DNA from 2 places in the Peptacetobacter sp. AB800 genome. Region 2 is predicted to be linked to the other one. Evidence: riboswitches for the same ligand, from Rfam matches in the RefSeq annotation. Region 2 holds a riboswitch; the other holds the start of a gene.
What was found. A riboswitch is a leader RNA that binds a small molecule or an ion and turns the genes downstream of it on or off. The one in region 2 is predicted to bind S-adenosylmethionine.

Region 1 (8,158 bases), on a different contig from region 2:
AATTCTTTTTCACGTTGAAATTTATTGAGTGCATAGAGTCTTTTTGTGTTTCTATTTCTCTTTACACAGTCGATTATGGGTATTTCAGTGTATTTTGATAGATATCTAGCTATTTTTTCAGCTTGATTAAATCCTCTAGTTCTCATTCTCTTTTTATGTAGAGGTACTGGGATTATATAATCTGCAGAAAGCTGCTCAAATTCTAGCTTATCCTTCATTACCTGGGCAATATATCTTGACATATATGTGTTTCCATAGTACTTCAACGAAAGCACTAATACCTTACTTTTATCACAATACTCTATGCAGGATATAGCTCTATCAAAGTAGAAATTCTTATTCTCACAAAATTTACATCTCGTGTATTCTATCTTTTTTTCTTCTACTTTGCCATATCCCTCTCTATAGTCTTTAAATTTTTCTAAAATATACTCCTCATCGTCATCAATTTCCAAATTCACTGTACCTTGCGACTCACTATTTCCCGTCAAAATTATACAGTTATCCTCTATTTCCTTAATATCCTCATCTGTAAATTTATCCTCTTCGTCATCGCACTTTTCAAAATTTATCCTATTTATCACAGGTTTTCCACATTTAGGACACTCTTCTTTGATAAATATCATCTCTTCAAAACAATCCTTACAAAGAGAATACGTATTATTTGGATCTATAGGCTTTTGACATATTAAACAGGTTATATTTTGTGGAAAGAAAAAATCCATGATCAATGATAGATAATTCAACTATACTAACACTCCTTCTCTTTTTATCCGGTTAAGCTTGAAGGCTAGGTTTGAATATCTAGCGTTCACTCTATTGTTTTGAATCATCTGTTTTAAGTATCTAACATCTCCAACTAATACAACAAGCTTTTTAGCTCTTGTTATAGCTGTATAAAGTAGGTTTCTAGATAATAGCATAGGCGGTGCCCAAGCTATTGGTATTACTACCACTGGGAATTCACTACCCTGACTTTTGTGTATTGTAGTACAGAAACTGTGGTCGAGCTCGTCTAGTTCTTCAAAATTGTATTCAACTATTCTTGAACCTTCAAACATAACGTAGATAATTTTTTTGTTCTTGTCTATATAGTAAATATATCCAATATCTCCATTATATATACCCTCTCCGTTTTCTGTTTCGTCCTCATTTTTCCAACTTTTTGTATAGTTGTTTTTTATCTGCATTACCTTATCACCTATTCTAAATATCCTCTTGTTTAAAGTAACCTCGACCTTTCTTTCTGATGGCGGGTTTAGGTATCTCTGCAGAATTATGTTCATATTTGTAACCCCTATATCACCTTTTCTCATAGGGCTTAATATCTGTATATCTTCAAGTGGATCGACCTTATAGAATTTAGGAAGTCTTGTTTCTACAAGTCCTATAATAGTGCTCATTATCTCCTCATTTGTCGCTGCATTTAAGAAGAAAAAGTCCTTATTTTTTGCGTTTAGATATGGAGCTTCTCCGTTATTTATCTTATGTGCATTGACTATTATCATACTCTCCTGAGCTTGTCTAAATATCTCATCAAGTCTTACAACTTTGATAACTTGAGAATCTATTATATCTCTAAGAACATTTCCTGCGCCTACTGATGGAAGCTGGTCACTATCTCCTACTATTATAAATCTAGTCCCTGGTTTTATAGCATTTACAAGGCTAAACATTAGAAGTATATCTATCATAGATGCTTCGTCTACAATTATTACATCTGCTTTTATAGGCTCCTCTTCATTCTTAAAGAATACTAAATCGTCATCTGTAGAGTATCCCATTTCAAGAAGTCTGTGAATAGTCTTAGCTTCTTCATTAGATGTTTCACTCATCCTCTTGGCTGCACGTCCTGTTGGCGCTGCAAGTACTACCTCTTTCTTCTGGCGTCTAAATATCTTTATAATTGTATTGATTGTAGTTGTTTTCCCTGTACCTGGTCCACCTGTGATAACACTTACACCGCTCTGTAAAGCCTCTGTAACAGCTTCTCTCTGTCTATTAGCTAACTTTATACCTTCAGCCTTTTCTACAGCTTCTATTTCTGCATCTATATCTATTTTTTTATCCTTTTTAAAGTCAAAAGTTGCAAGCTCTATAAGCTTCTTGCACACACCATTTTCTGCTAGATAATAGTTCATTAGATATACAAGCAAATTATCTCCTATCTTATCTAGTTTAACTTTCTGAGCATATGCTAAATCTAATAGGCATTCAGTTATTTTTTCGACCTCTACACCGAGAAGCTTAACGGCTTCTCTTTCAACATCAATTTCTGGTAAAAATGTATGTCCCTCTCCAAGAGCTTTTTTTAAGACATAGATTATTCCCTGGCTAATTCTGTCTTTAGAATCTCTTTCTATACCTATCTTTTGAGCTAGGTTATCTGCTATTTTAAAGCCTATCCCCCTTATATCTTCTGCAAGTCTATACGGGTTTGATTTTATTAGTTTCATAGCTCTATTGTTGTATTTTTTATATATCTTTAAACATAGGTTTGGAGTTATTCCAAATGGAGCTAATTCAAGAATTATTTTTCTAAGTTCTCTATCTTCTTCATAGCTTTCTACAATCTGAGCAACTTTTTTCTTTCCTATTCCATCTATTTCCTGAAGTCTTTCTGGAGCATTTTGAATAACATCCAACGTATCTACGCCAAATCTATCAATTATTTTGTTTGCCATTTTTTCTCCTATACCCTTAATCATTCCAGATGCTAGGTATACCCTAATGCCCTCTATAGATGTCGGTGTAACAGGTACAAAATTGCTGACTTCAAACTGGTTTCCGTACACCTTGTGTCGTCCCCATTTACCTTCAACTTCAACTGTCTCGCCTACAGAAAGGGTTGGCATACATCCCACCACAGAAATTTCTCCATCTTCATTAGTAAGCTTTGCTATTGTATATCCATTATCTTCATTTTGAAAAACTATATCTGTTATTAATCCTTCTATTCTCTCCACTTTTTCACCTCCTATGTTATAAATCTATATTTTTGTTTTCTATTTATATTTTCACTGCATATAAGATTAATTATACTAATTGTAGGAGTTTTTTTCAAACATAAGTTCGTTTTAACACACTTTATCTCCATTTTTTCTCATTACAGCTTTTCCTGGAGCTCCTACTAATTCACATATATTTTTAAATCTTCTATCGTGTCCACAAGCTTCTTTGTGAATTTCATTAGCTGCATAATGTGCGTATTCATGCCTAATTATCCCTATTACAGTCTTTTCATCGTACTCTCCAGATACCGTCTTTGTTGAAAATTCAAAACAAACTGGTACTATTTTCTTGTCTTCTATCTTAAATTTATACATTCCAAGACTTCTTGTCATTCTCGGATTTATTTTTATTGGAAGTTCAGATCCCTTTTTACCAAGAATTCTATCCATCTTTTTCATTTCTTTTCTTATATCTTCTACTGTCCAAGATTTACCCATGACAACTCCCTCCTTTTATACATATCTATATTTATAATAATATATTTTTCTAAAAAAAATGCATACACTTATCAATCGAAAAAGTGTATGCATCTAAAATTCTAATTAATTTTTATTATTCACCTAGAGCTTCTTTTCTAAGTATTTCAGCTTTGTCAGTTCTTTCCCATGGAAGATCTATGTCAGTTCTACCAAAGTGTCCGTAAGCTGCACACTGTTTGTATATTGGTCTTAAAAGGTCTAAGTCTCTTATTATCGCACCTGGTCTTAAGTCGAAGTGTTTGTTTACTAGTTCAACTAGTTTTTCTTCAGAAACTTTTCCAGTTCCGAATGTATCAACGAATATAGATAGAGGTCTAGCAACACCTATAGCGTATGATAATTCTATTTCACATTTGTCTGCAAGTCCAGCTGCTACTATATTTTTAGCAACATATCTTGCTGCATAAGCTGCAGATCTGTCAACTTTTGTTGGGTCTTTACCAGAGAATGCTCCACCACCATGTCTAGAGTATCCACCGTAAGTATCTATTATTATTTTTCTTCCTGTAAGTCCTGTATCTCCCTGTGGTCCACCTACAACGAATCTTCCTGTTGGGTTTACATAGTATAATGTTTCTTCATCAAGAAGTTCTGCTGGTATAACAGCTTTTATAACGTGTTCTATTAAGTCTTTTCTTATCTGTTCAGTTGTTACATCTTCACTGTGCTGAGTAGATATTAATATTGTATGAACTCTTACTGGTTTATTGTCTTCGTATTCTACAGTTACCTGAGTTTTTCCGTCTGGTCTTAAGTATTCAAGAAGTCCAGATTTTCTAACTTCTGTTAATCTTCTAGATAATTTGTGAGCTAAAGATATTGGTAATGGCATAAGTTCTGGAGTTTCATTACAAGCAAATCCGAACATTATACCCTGGTCTCCTGCTCCTACTTTTTCTATTTCTTCTTCAGTTACTTCTCCTGATTTACTTTCTAATCCTTCGTCAACACCCATTGCTATATCGCCTGACTGTTCATCTATAGATGTTATAACTGCACAAGTGTCACAGTCAAATCCGAATTTAGCTCTTGTGTATCCTATTTCTTTTACTGTTTCTCTAACTAATTTTGGGATATCAACGTATGCTGATGTACTTATTTCCCCTGCTACTAATACTAATCCTGTTGTAACTGTTGTTTCACATGCAACTCTTGATTTTGGATCTGCTTCTAATAATGCGTCTAGTATTGAGTCTGATATCTGGTCACAGATTTTATCTGGATGTCCTTCAGTTACTGATTCTGATGTAAATAAATGTCTTGCCATTCTTTCTTTCCTCCCTTTTCCTTTAAATTACCTTTTTATATTACGTCGTCTTCCTATTATGGATTTCTCCAATTTTCTTTTTATTATTCTTTATGTTAGTTATTGTATTTATCTATTTGCGTTAATTTGCAAAGAATTTTTATAATAAAAAAACCTCTTCACTAAAAGAAGAGGTTAATTATGCATAACTAATTAACATAACCTCATCTTTCAGGATAAATCCTGTAGGAATTAGCACCTTTTCCCTTGTGGGTGGTTGCCGGGCTTCATCGGGCCTGTCCCTCAGCCTCTCTTGATAAGGTAATCAAGATTGTCTATTTTTTCAACGAATTTAATTTTATAATAGATTATATCTTTTGTCAATATAAAATTCAAACCAAAAGATAAATTATTATTTTTAGATAATTTTATTTTTCTGTAAGTGCAAACATTAATTCTCCCTTGCACACTAATTCACCGTCAACATAAGCTGTGGCATCTGCTTTTCCTATGTTTCTCTTTAAGGCCTTCATTTCTATTTCCATAGTTAATGTATCTCCTGGTCTTACTTCTCTTTTAAATCTTACTTTATCTATGCCAGCAAATACGCCTAGTTTCCCCTTGTTTTCTTCAAGAGACATCATAGCAACTGCACCTACCTGTGCCATAGCTTCTATTATTAAAACGCCTGGCATTAGAGGGTATTCTGGGAAATGCCCCTGGAAAAATGGTTCATTAGCAGTCACATTTTTTATACCTACTGCTCTTTTTCCCTCTTCAAGTTCAACTATTTTATCTACTAAAAGAAATGGATATCTATGTGGTATTATTTCCTTTATCTGATCAATATTTAACATATCTTTCTCCAAATTACTCTATTTTAAATTTGAGGAGTTTAGATACTAAACCCCTCAATCCTCTTTACAATTTGATATTTATTATTTTTCTTCTGCTGGCATTGATTTGAAAGATCCACCAGTTTTTAATACGTCTAATGAACTTAATGCTGCACCAGTACCTGTTGCAACACAAGATAATGGATTGTCAGCTATTTTAACTTTTATTCCAGTTCTCTGTTCTATTTTCTTGTCTAGTCCGTATAATAGTGATCCTCCACCAGTCATAACTATTCCTGATTCACTTATATCTGCAGCTAATTCAGGTGGTGTTTTTTCAAGTACAGAGTGAGTTGTAACAACTATCTGTTCTACACATTCATCTAAAGCTTCTAATGTTTCTGCTGAGCTTATTTCAACAGTACATGGAAGTCCTGTTATCTGGTTTCTTCCTGTTACTTTCATGAATTTTTCTTCTTCTCTCTTGAATGCACTACCTATTTCCATTTTAACTTTTTCAGCTGTTCTTTCACCTATTATAAGGTTGTGCTGTTTTTTCATGTATTTTGTTATTGCGTCGTCAAATTTATCTCCACCCATTTTTATAGAGTCGCTGACAACAGCTCCACCAAGAGATATTACTGCTATATCGACAGTACCACCACCGATATCTATTATCATGTTTCCACTTGGTTCACCTATTTCTATTCCTGCACCTATTGCAGCAGCTATAGGTTCTTCTATAACATAAACTTCTCTAGCTCCAGCCTGTTTTGTAGCATCTTCAACCGCTCTTTTTTCAACCTCTGTAACGCCAGTTGGTACACATACCATTATTCTAGGCATTACTATTTTACCGAAGCCTTTCTTTTCTACTATTTTTTCAACAAAATATTTTAACATTTTTTCTGTTGTATTGTAGTCAGATATAACACCATCTCTAAGAGGTCTTATAGCTGATATATTAGCAGGTGTTCTACCTATCATTCTTTTTGCTTCTTTACCAACCGCTAATATTTCATTTGTTTTATTATCTATTGCAACTACTGAAGGTTCTTCAAGTACTATTCCTTTTCCACTCACATATACTAAGACATTAGCTGTCCCTAAATCTATTCCTATATCAGCACCAGATACTTTTGCCATTTCAAAAACTCCTTTGTCATTTAAATATTTTTTGCTAAATAAATTTAGCTATATACTCAATTATATCATATTTTCAAATTATTATTATCTTGTAAATCTATTATTTTTCCGCATTATTAATAAACCTTAGGTATTTTCCAATTTTAAATATTATTCAACTATTTCTATGTTTCCACCTAAAGCTCTTATTTTTTTGTCTATATCCACATAACCTCTCTGTATATGGTATATTTCACCTATCTGTGTTTCACCTTCTGCTATAAGTCCACATAATATAAGTGCTGCACCAGCTCTTAAATCAGTTGCATTAACTTTAGCTCCGTATAATTTATCAACACCATTTACTATAGCGCTTCTTCCTTCTATTTTTATATCTGCTCCCATTCTGTTGAATTCAGCAACATGCATAAATCTATTTTCAAATACAGTTTCTATAACAACTGCTGTACCATTAGCTATTGTAAGCATTGCCATAAACTGTGCCTGCACATCTGTTGGGAATCCAGGATGTGGAAGTGTTTTTATATCTATTGGTTTTAATACTTCTGGTCCTATTACTCTAACCGCATTTTCCATTTCGATTATTTCACAACCAGTTTCTCTTAATTTTGCTATTATTGGTTTTAAGTGTTCCATAAGTACGTTTTCCACAGTTATATCACCTTTTGTCATAGCTGCTGCAACCATATATGTAGCTGCTTCTATTCTGTCAGGTATTACTGTATGTTCAGCACCTTTTAAAGATTCAACACCTTTTATTTTTATTGTATTTGTTCCTGCACCTTTAACATTTGCTCCCATTTCATTTAGGAAGTTAGCTAAGTCAACTATTTCTGGCTCTTCTGCTGCATTTTCTATTATAGTTGTTCCTTCTGCTAATGCTGCAGCCATCATTATGTTTTCTGTAGCCCCTACTGATGGGAAATCAAGGTATAATTTGTTCCCAGTTAGTTTTTCTGTTTTTGCTTCAACAAATCCATGATCTATTTCTACTTCTGCCCCTAATGATTTAAATCCTTTTAGATGTAGGTCTATAGGTCTTGTTCCTATAGCACATCCTCCTGGCATAGATATTTTTGTATGGTTAAATCTAGCAAGTAAAGGTCCCATCACTAAGAATGAAGCTCTCATTTTTCTAACTAGTTCGTATGGTGCTTCACAAGTAGTTATATTGCTTGCATCTACTGTTAAAGTAGTTCCTTCATATGTTACTTCAGCACCTAAATGTCTTAAAAGATCTGATATAACATGAACATCTCTAAGATTTGGTACTCCTTTTAAAACTGATTTCCCTTCTGCAAGTAATGTAGCTGCTATTATTGGTAATACAGCATTTTTTGCTCCGTCTATTTTAACTGTACCTCTTAAAGGTTCACTCTTTTTAACTATTATTTTTGGCATATTTTTTCTCCTCTAACTTTTATCTATATTTAATTTGG
Region 2 (8,158 bases):
ATAGTTATACAGAGCCTATGACAAAATACAACTTTGATAGACACGAAAAATGGGCAGAAAATGGACAGTTAGCTTGTATATGCATGGGAATAGATCCAGGAGTTGTAAATGTATTTGCAAAATACGCAGCAACAGAATTATTTGATGAAATAAAAGAAATACATGTAAAAGACGGTGGAAATCTTCAGATACATTCTGCAGATAAAGACGATATTATATTTGGATTTAATGTGTGGACGGTTTTAGATGAATGTATGAATCCTAATGTTGAATGGGATAAAAACAACGGTGGATTTATAGTAGAAGATGCCTTTGCTGGTGAAGAAAAATTTGATATGCCAGAAGTAGGTGAAAACACATTAGTCAAAATTGAGCACGAAGAAACTGTTACAATGCCTAGATACCTTGAACAGTACGGACTAGAAAGAGTTACGTATAAAATATCTCTTGATGAAAACTTAATGAACGCATTAAAAGTTATAGATAAGTTAGGACTTAGAGGAACTAAGCCTGTAGAAGTCGGTGGAGTGAAGGTTTCACCTAGAGATGTTGTAGCTGCGTGTGCTCCTCAGCCTAAAGATATAGGAAATGAAATGGTTGGAGAAATGTGCGTTGGTATACATTGTAAAGGAATTAAAGACGGCAAAGAAAAAGAAATAATGATGTACCAGACATTTGATAATCAGGAATCTATGAAGGATTGGGGAATGCAGGCTGTAGTTGCTCAGACAGGATTTGGAGCAGCAATAGCAATAGAGCTTATAGGTAGAGGAATATGGACAGGAGAAGGTGTATACTCTCCAGAATATTTTGATCCGATGCCATACCTAAACATAATGGATGAAGCTGGATTTGATTATAAAATAAAAGAAATGTAAACGTATAAGTTAATAACTTTAGGATAGTGAAGTCATAGAAAAACTCCTCTACAGGCAATCAAGTTGCATTGTAGAGGAGTTTTTTTCTATCTTCTTCAATACACTAAGTTAGTTATTATTCTCTATTCTTGTAATTCTTCGTTTGCGTCAGGCATCCATGATGTTTTAAACCTTCTTTTGTTTTTACACATCATATAATCTGTTCTACTCACTAAATCAAATATAGATTTATCATAACCAAATTTATAAGAGTCATATCCTAAAGAAGTAATCATTTTAATATCGTGTAGTTTGTTGTAAGAAGATACCACAGATTGGAATAACTCTATATATCTCTCAACTTTTTCTTTAGGTTCGTTTTTGATAAGAATAATGAACTCATCACCACCTATTCTAAAACAGTTGCCGATATCTTCAAAAGTATCTTCTATACTATCTGCTAAATTTTGTATTAATTTATCCCCATGAGAATAACCAAAATTATTATTTACGTATTTAATATCTGACAAATCTATAGAAATAGCCCAATATGAATTAAAATCATTTATATTTTTATCATCTTCTGTTAACTGCTTTTCAAAAGACTGCCTATTTTTCATTGATGTAAGGATATCTTTATATACTAGTTTTTCTCTCATATATATCAATGTTTTATTTCTGTATTCTTTTACAAAATTATCAATAAGGGCAACTGTAGCCACTATTGAGAATATTAAAATTCCTAAAATTATTATCTCTATACTTTCACCCAAAGCACCGCCTACTATGCTAAGTATAAGTATTAAATTAGCTGAAGAAAAAATAGGGGTAATACTTTTTTCTCTATATATATTTGCAGCTAAAAATGTAGTAAGCAGTAAACCAATAAAAAGTATTATATAAATAAAAGTATCAGAATGTTCTACTGGGAAAATAGATACATTATCTAATAAAAATACTGCAATCGTAACGACAACTGCAAATCTATTAACTAGCTTTATAAAATGAAAGTATTTACTATTACAATATGCCTGATAAAGTTTTAATAGAGGAATTATAGATAATCCTAAAAATAAAAATCCATAGCTTGTATCAGGATATTTAAATGAAAATAGTGGAAGAGCCACCATTGCATCAAATAATCCTAGATATAAAAAATCCATAGAGCTTACTTCATTCATATACCTATCTAAAAGTGAAAACATAAAAATTGTAAATAATCCGTATAAAAAAAGCATATAATTTGTGCTTAATATTAACTTTTGACTTGTTAAAATTAAATCCCCCGCCATAAAAAACACCTCTTGCAAATAATTTTATTAAGATAATTATAGCACATAACGATTATTAAAAATTTTTTTTCAAAAAAATTGATATTTTTTTAAAATTAAACTCAAGCCGTTGAAAATACTAGGTTTACTAAAATTAAAAAGTTTATCTATGAGATAAATAAAAGTTAGCGCAAGAGATAAATTTTCACAAAAACTTGCTTTGACATTCATTTAAAAAAGGACTATGATAGGGTTAACGAAAGAGGAAGAAACGAGGTGAGTAAAGTGCTTGAGATAAATAGTTCATCAAAAGTTGATGTAGATCAAAAATATACAGAAAGTAGAAACCTCGTACCCAAGAAGGATAAGTATTCAAATATATGCTTAAAAAATTTCGTCAAGGTTGTAGAAGGGTCTTATACAAAAAAAGATTTAATTCCACTTATGCTTATAGAAGCTATGGATAGAGAGAATAAGATAAGAATGACTTTAGATGAAATGGCAGAAATCTTTGATTATCCGAAAACATCTCTTTCGACATTGTTTACAAAGTTGAAGAAAAGAGACTTTATTCAGAGGGTAAGAAATGGGGAGTATATGATAAACCCAGCTATCTCTTATAAGGGCAGCAAACCAGAAAGAGATCAGCTAATGGAGGAGTACAATTCCTTATCCAAGAAAAAATATAAATAGGAAGAAGGGATTTAGATGCTGAAGCTAGATAGAAATATACTCCAGTGGTTTGATTCCTTTTTTGAAGAACAGAGAACTTCTCTTCAAAAAAGTAACTTTATCTGTAAACTATATAAATTTGAAGATAAAGGCAGACAAAAGACAGCTCTTACTTTAGAAAAGGATAATCCAAAGTACTGGAAGATATACTTTGAAATGCCACAAGAGTTGGCGGTAAAGCTTGAAAAAAACGTACATCCAATTTTTAGGGAGTATATATATGAACAAATATCAATATACAACAATAACAGAATGTATAATTTTATAAACTCTAATCTAATTGGAGTATTCAACAATGTAGCCTTTTACAGCTATGATCAAAATTCAGGTGCATACACTATGAATTTTAGAAACTCATTCTTAGAAAAATGCAACAATCTCATGGTTGGAGAGGATAGACAGATTGATACAAATCTATATTTAAATGCATCTTCAAATGATTTGTTTAGATTTTTCAATGAGGATAAGAGTTTTGTAATGAATTTAAGGTTTGATACTACTAGGGGAGAAAATCTTCTAGATAGTTTAATAGATTTGAGAAAATCTATAATAATAAATGATAGAGCATAAAAATGGAGGGATAGATTATGGACGTAGAAAAAATGACAGTAAGAGTACAGAAGAGTCTGAATGAAGCTTTCCAAGAGGCTGTCAGACATAACAACCAGCAGGTTGATACAATACATTTATTTTCAGCATTAATGAATCAGGAAGATGGATTAATTCCTAATATAATAGAAAAAATGGGAATATCTCCAGATTCAGTTAGAAGATCTGTAGAAAATGAATTAGATAGAATACCTAAAGTTTATGGGGAAGGAGCTCAATCTCAGGGGGTTACAGCTACTAGAAGAATAAACGAGGTACTTTTAAAAGCAGAAGAAATATCAAAGGACTTCAAAGATTCATATATAAGTGTTGAACACGTTATGCTTGCTATTATAGAGCTTGAAAAAAATACAGCTACAGGCAAGATATTAAAAGAATTTGGTATAACTAAGGATGCATTCTTAGGTGTACTTCACCAGGTAAGGGGAAATCAGAGAGTAGATACTCAGGATCCAGAGGGTACATACGATGCATTAGCTAAATACGGTACAAATTTAGTAGATTTAGCTAAAAAGAATAAATTAGACCCAGTAATTGGTAGAGATGACGAAATAAGACGTGTTATCAGAATATTATCAAGAAGAACTAAAAACAACCCAGTTTTAATAGGTGAACCTGGTGTTGGTAAAACTGCAATAGTTGAAGGGTTAGCAGAAAGAATAGTTAGAGGAGATGTTCCTGAAGGTCTAAAAGACAAAATAATATTCTCACTTGATATGGGTGCATTAATAGCAGGTGCAAAATACAGAGGAGAATTTGAAGAAAGATTAAAAGCAGTACTTAAAGAAGTTCAGGGCTCTGATGGTAAGATAATATTATTCATAGATGAAATCCACAATATAGTTGGAGCAGGTAAAACAGAAGGATCTATGGATGCAGGTAACTTAATAAAACCAATGCTTGCTAGAGGTGAATTAAACTGCATAGGTGCTACAACATTCGACGAATATAGAAAATATATAGAAAAGGATAAAGCACTAGAAAGAAGATTCCAGACAGTAATAGCAGAAGAACCTAGTGTTGAAGATACAATATCAATACTAAGAGGATTAAAAGAAAGATTTGAAATACATCATGGTATAAGAATCCACGATAATGCAATAGTTGCAGCTGCAAAATTATCAGATAGATATATAAGTGATAGATTCCTACCAGATAAAGCTATAGATTTAATAGATGAAGCTAGTGCAATGATAAGAAGTGAAATAGACTCTCTTCCAACAGAACTAGACTCAATAAGAAGAAAATTATTTACTCTAGAAACTGAAAGAGAAGCACTTCTAAAAGAAGAAGACGATAAGAGTAAAGCAAGATTAATAGATATACAGAGAGAAATAGCTGAATTAAAATCTATGAATGATGAAATGACAGCTAAATACGATAAAGAAAAATCTTACATAACAGAAATTAAAAACTTAAAATCTCAGTTAGATGATGCTAGAGGTAGAGTAGAAAAATACGAAAGAGAATACGACTATAATAAAGCAGCTGAAGTTAAATACAGTGAAATACCTCACTTAGAAGAATCTATAAAAGAAAAAGAAGAACGGATGAAAAATGCATCTGAAACACCACTTCTAAAAGAAGATGTAACAGAAGACGAAATATCAGAAATAGTATCAAAATGGACTGGTATACCTGTTACAAAACTTCTTGAAGGAGAAAGAGAAAAACTTCTTAAACTAGAAGATGAATTACATAAGAGAGTAATAGGTCAGGATAAGGCTGTTACAGCTGTATCTGATGCTGTAATAAGAGCAAGAGCTGGACTAAAAGATGAAAATAAACCAATAGGATCATTCATATTCTTAGGACCTACAGGTGTTGGTAAAACAGAACTTGCAAAAACTTTAGCTAGAAACTTATTCGATAGCGAAGATAATATAATCAGAATAGATATGTCTGAGTACATGGAAAAACACTCAGTATCTAGATTAGTTGGTCCACCTCCAGGATATGTAGGATACGAAGAAGGAGGACAGCTAACTGAAGCTGTAAGAAGAAAACCATACTCAGTTATACTATTCGACGAAATAGAAAAAGCTCACGAAGACGTATTTAATATATTCTTACAGATATTAGATGACGGTAGACTTACAGACAACAAAGGTAAAACAGTTGACTTCAAGAATACTATAATCATAATGACATCTAATATAGGTAGTCAGTACTTACTTGAATCAGGTGGAAACATAACTGAAGAAGTAAATGATGTTGTAATGAGCGAAATGAAACACAGATTTAAACCAGAATTCCTAAACAGAGTAGACGATATTATAATGTTCACTCCTCTAAATAGAGAAGAAATCAAACAGATAATAGATATATTCATGCAGGGATTAAGAAATAGATTAGCAGATAGAGAAATAAAAATAGAACTTACTGATGGAGCTAAAGAAGTAATGATAAATGAAGGCTATGACCCAGTATATGGAGCTAGACCATTAAAGAGATACATCAGTGGTACATTAGAAACTATGCTTGCTAAGAAATTAATCTCAGGCGAAATATACAATGGATCTACTGTTGTAATAGATGGAGCTGGAGATAATATAAATATAACAGTTAAATAGGCGTACCCTGTTTTCAAAAGCTATTAGATAAAATATAATAAGCTTGAAAAATTAAATTAGATATATGTGTAGCCCTACCAAAAGTGCTGCTGTTAAGATATTATGATAGATATCTTGCAGCAGCATTTTTATTGTAAAAAATAAATATAAAAAAAATAATATATAAAAATAAATAGATAACTTTGAAAAAGTTTGCAAATAATGTTAAAATAAAAACCGTAAGAAAACGTTTCTTGAAGTGGCTGGTTGTCGTGGTAAAACAATCAATTATAAAAAATAATAATCTGCGTGTAGAATGGGACCCTTAGAAGACCCATTCTTTTTTTTGTAAAAAATTTTTAACAAAATTATTATATACTTGCAAATCTTTTATAAACTGATAAAAAATAAAAAAATTTTTTGAATTGTAAAAAATACTAAGCAATTGAAATTTCAATAGATTGAATAAAGAAGAAAAATTGCATGTGATGTTAATTTTCTGAAAACAGAAAAAACTATGAAAAAATGTATTGACAAAATTTACGAAAAATTATATAGTATTAATCAAGATAGATGAACACAAAACATCAAATAGAAAAAATTAATAAACAACGTCTTATCAAGAGTGGTGGAGGGACTGGCCCTGTGAAACCCGGCAACCGGTATAAATATATACAGCGGTGCTAAATCCTGCAACTAGTAATAATCAGTTGATAGATGAGTATAAATCCGTACAGTAATGCCCGAGTTTTATACTCGGGCTTTTTTTAGATTTATTGATGAGATGGAAGCAAGGAAAGGAAGGAAGATAGTATGATTTCAGTAAAGAATGTTAATAAATTCTTTGGGGAAAAGCAAGTTCTGAAAGATGTGAATATTGAGATAAATGAAGGTGAGATTTTTGGTATCATAGGACACAGTGGTGCAGGAAAATCTACAATATTAAGATGTATGAATGGACTTGAACCATATCAGGAAGGTAGCGTAAAAGTAGATGGCAAAGAGGTTAAAGACCTTAACGAAAAAGAAATGAGAGAGTTAAGAAAAGACTTAGGAATGATATTCCAGCATTTCTCACTACTAGAAAGAAAAACAGTATTTGAAAATGTAGCACTTCCTCTAGAATGCTTTGGATACTCAAAAGCAGAAAAAGAAAAAAGAGTAATGGAGCTTTTAGAATTAGTAGGGTTAAAGGAAAGAAGAAATGATAAACCTAGAAACTTATCCGGTGGTCAGAAACAGAGAGTTGCAATAGCAAGAGCATTAGCACTTAATCCAAAAGTTCTATTATGTGACGAGGCAACATCAGCACTTGACCCAAATACAACTAAATCAATCCTTACTTTAATAGAAGATATAAACAAAAAGATGGGAATAACAGTAGTAGTTGTAACTCATCAGATGGAAGTTATAAAACAGATATGTGGAAGAATAGCAATAATGGAAAATGGACAGGTATTAGAAGTAGGAGAAACAGAAGAAATATTCCTAAAAAATACAGCAGGCCTTAGAAAATTACTTGGAGAAGAAAATATAGTTCTTCCAGAGGGAACAAACGTAAAAATATTATTCCCTAAAGACATATCAAACGATTCAATAATAACAAGTATGGCTAGGGAATTAGACATAGACGTATCTATAGTATTTGGTAGACTTGAAAAATTCAAAGACGATGTACTTGGATCTTTAATAATAAACGTGCCAAATGAAAATGGAGAGGCAGTTAAAAAATTCTTAACTGATAAAGATATAAGATGGGAGGAAATAGAAAATGTCAATTAGCGATTTCTTAAGTAAATTATTCCTTGGAGCATTAGGGGAAACAATATACATGACATTGGTTCCTACAGTATTAGCAACAATCATAGGATTTGTGATGGCAGTTATACTAGTACTTACAAAACCAAATGGGCTAAGCCCAAACAAAACAGTAAACTCAATAGTAGGATTTATAGTAAATATTTTAAGAAGTTTCCCATTCATTATATTAATGATAGCAATGATACCTTTAACTAGATTAATAGTTGGAACAAGTATAGGAGAAACAGCAGCTATAGTTCCAATAACAATAGGTTCAGCACCATTTATAGCTAGAGTAATAGAAAGTGCTTTAAATGAAGTTGATGAAGGACTTATA

Region 1: it holds a riboswitch for S-adenosylmethionine, as region 2 does, so the genes downstream of both, metK (methionine adenosyltransferase) here and ACK2WN_RS09470 (methionine ABC transporter ATP-binding protein) in region 2, are expected to answer to the same signal.

The regions. Positions count from the first base shown of each region.
Region 1 covers NZ_JBLOUI010000008.1:35,564-43,721, forward strand. The annotation lists gene ACK2WN_RS04410 (ComF family protein) at 1-725, opposite strand, end outside; gene ACK2WN_RS04415 (ATP-dependent RecD-like DNA helicase) at 747-2,966, opposite strand; gene ACK2WN_RS04420 (SprT-like domain-containing protein) at 3,078-3,449, opposite strand; gene metK (methionine adenosyltransferase) at 3,565-4,758, opposite strand; SAM riboswitch class I at 4,959-5,060, opposite strand; gene fabZ (3-hydroxyacyl-ACP dehydratase FabZ) at 5,166-5,594, opposite strand; gene ACK2WN_RS04435 (rod shape-determining protein) at 5,676-6,719, opposite strand; gene murA (UDP-N-acetylglucosamine 1-carboxyvinyltransferase) at 6,870-8,120, opposite strand.
Region 2 covers NZ_JBLOUI010000035.1:2,665-10,822, reverse strand. The annotation lists gene ACK2WN_RS09495 (saccharopine dehydrogenase family protein) at 1-878, shown strand, start outside; gene ACK2WN_RS09490 (GGDEF domain-containing protein) at 1,001-2,149, opposite strand; gene ACK2WN_RS09485 (replication/maintenance protein RepL) at 2,405-2,821, shown strand; gene ACK2WN_RS09480 (hypothetical protein) at 2,837-3,430, shown strand; gene clpB (ATP-dependent chaperone ClpB) at 3,448-6,042, shown strand; SAM riboswitch class I at 6,635-6,745, shown strand; gene ACK2WN_RS09470 (methionine ABC transporter ATP-binding protein) at 6,835-7,803, shown strand; gene ACK2WN_RS09465 (methionine ABC transporter permease) at 7,793-8,158, shown strand, end outside.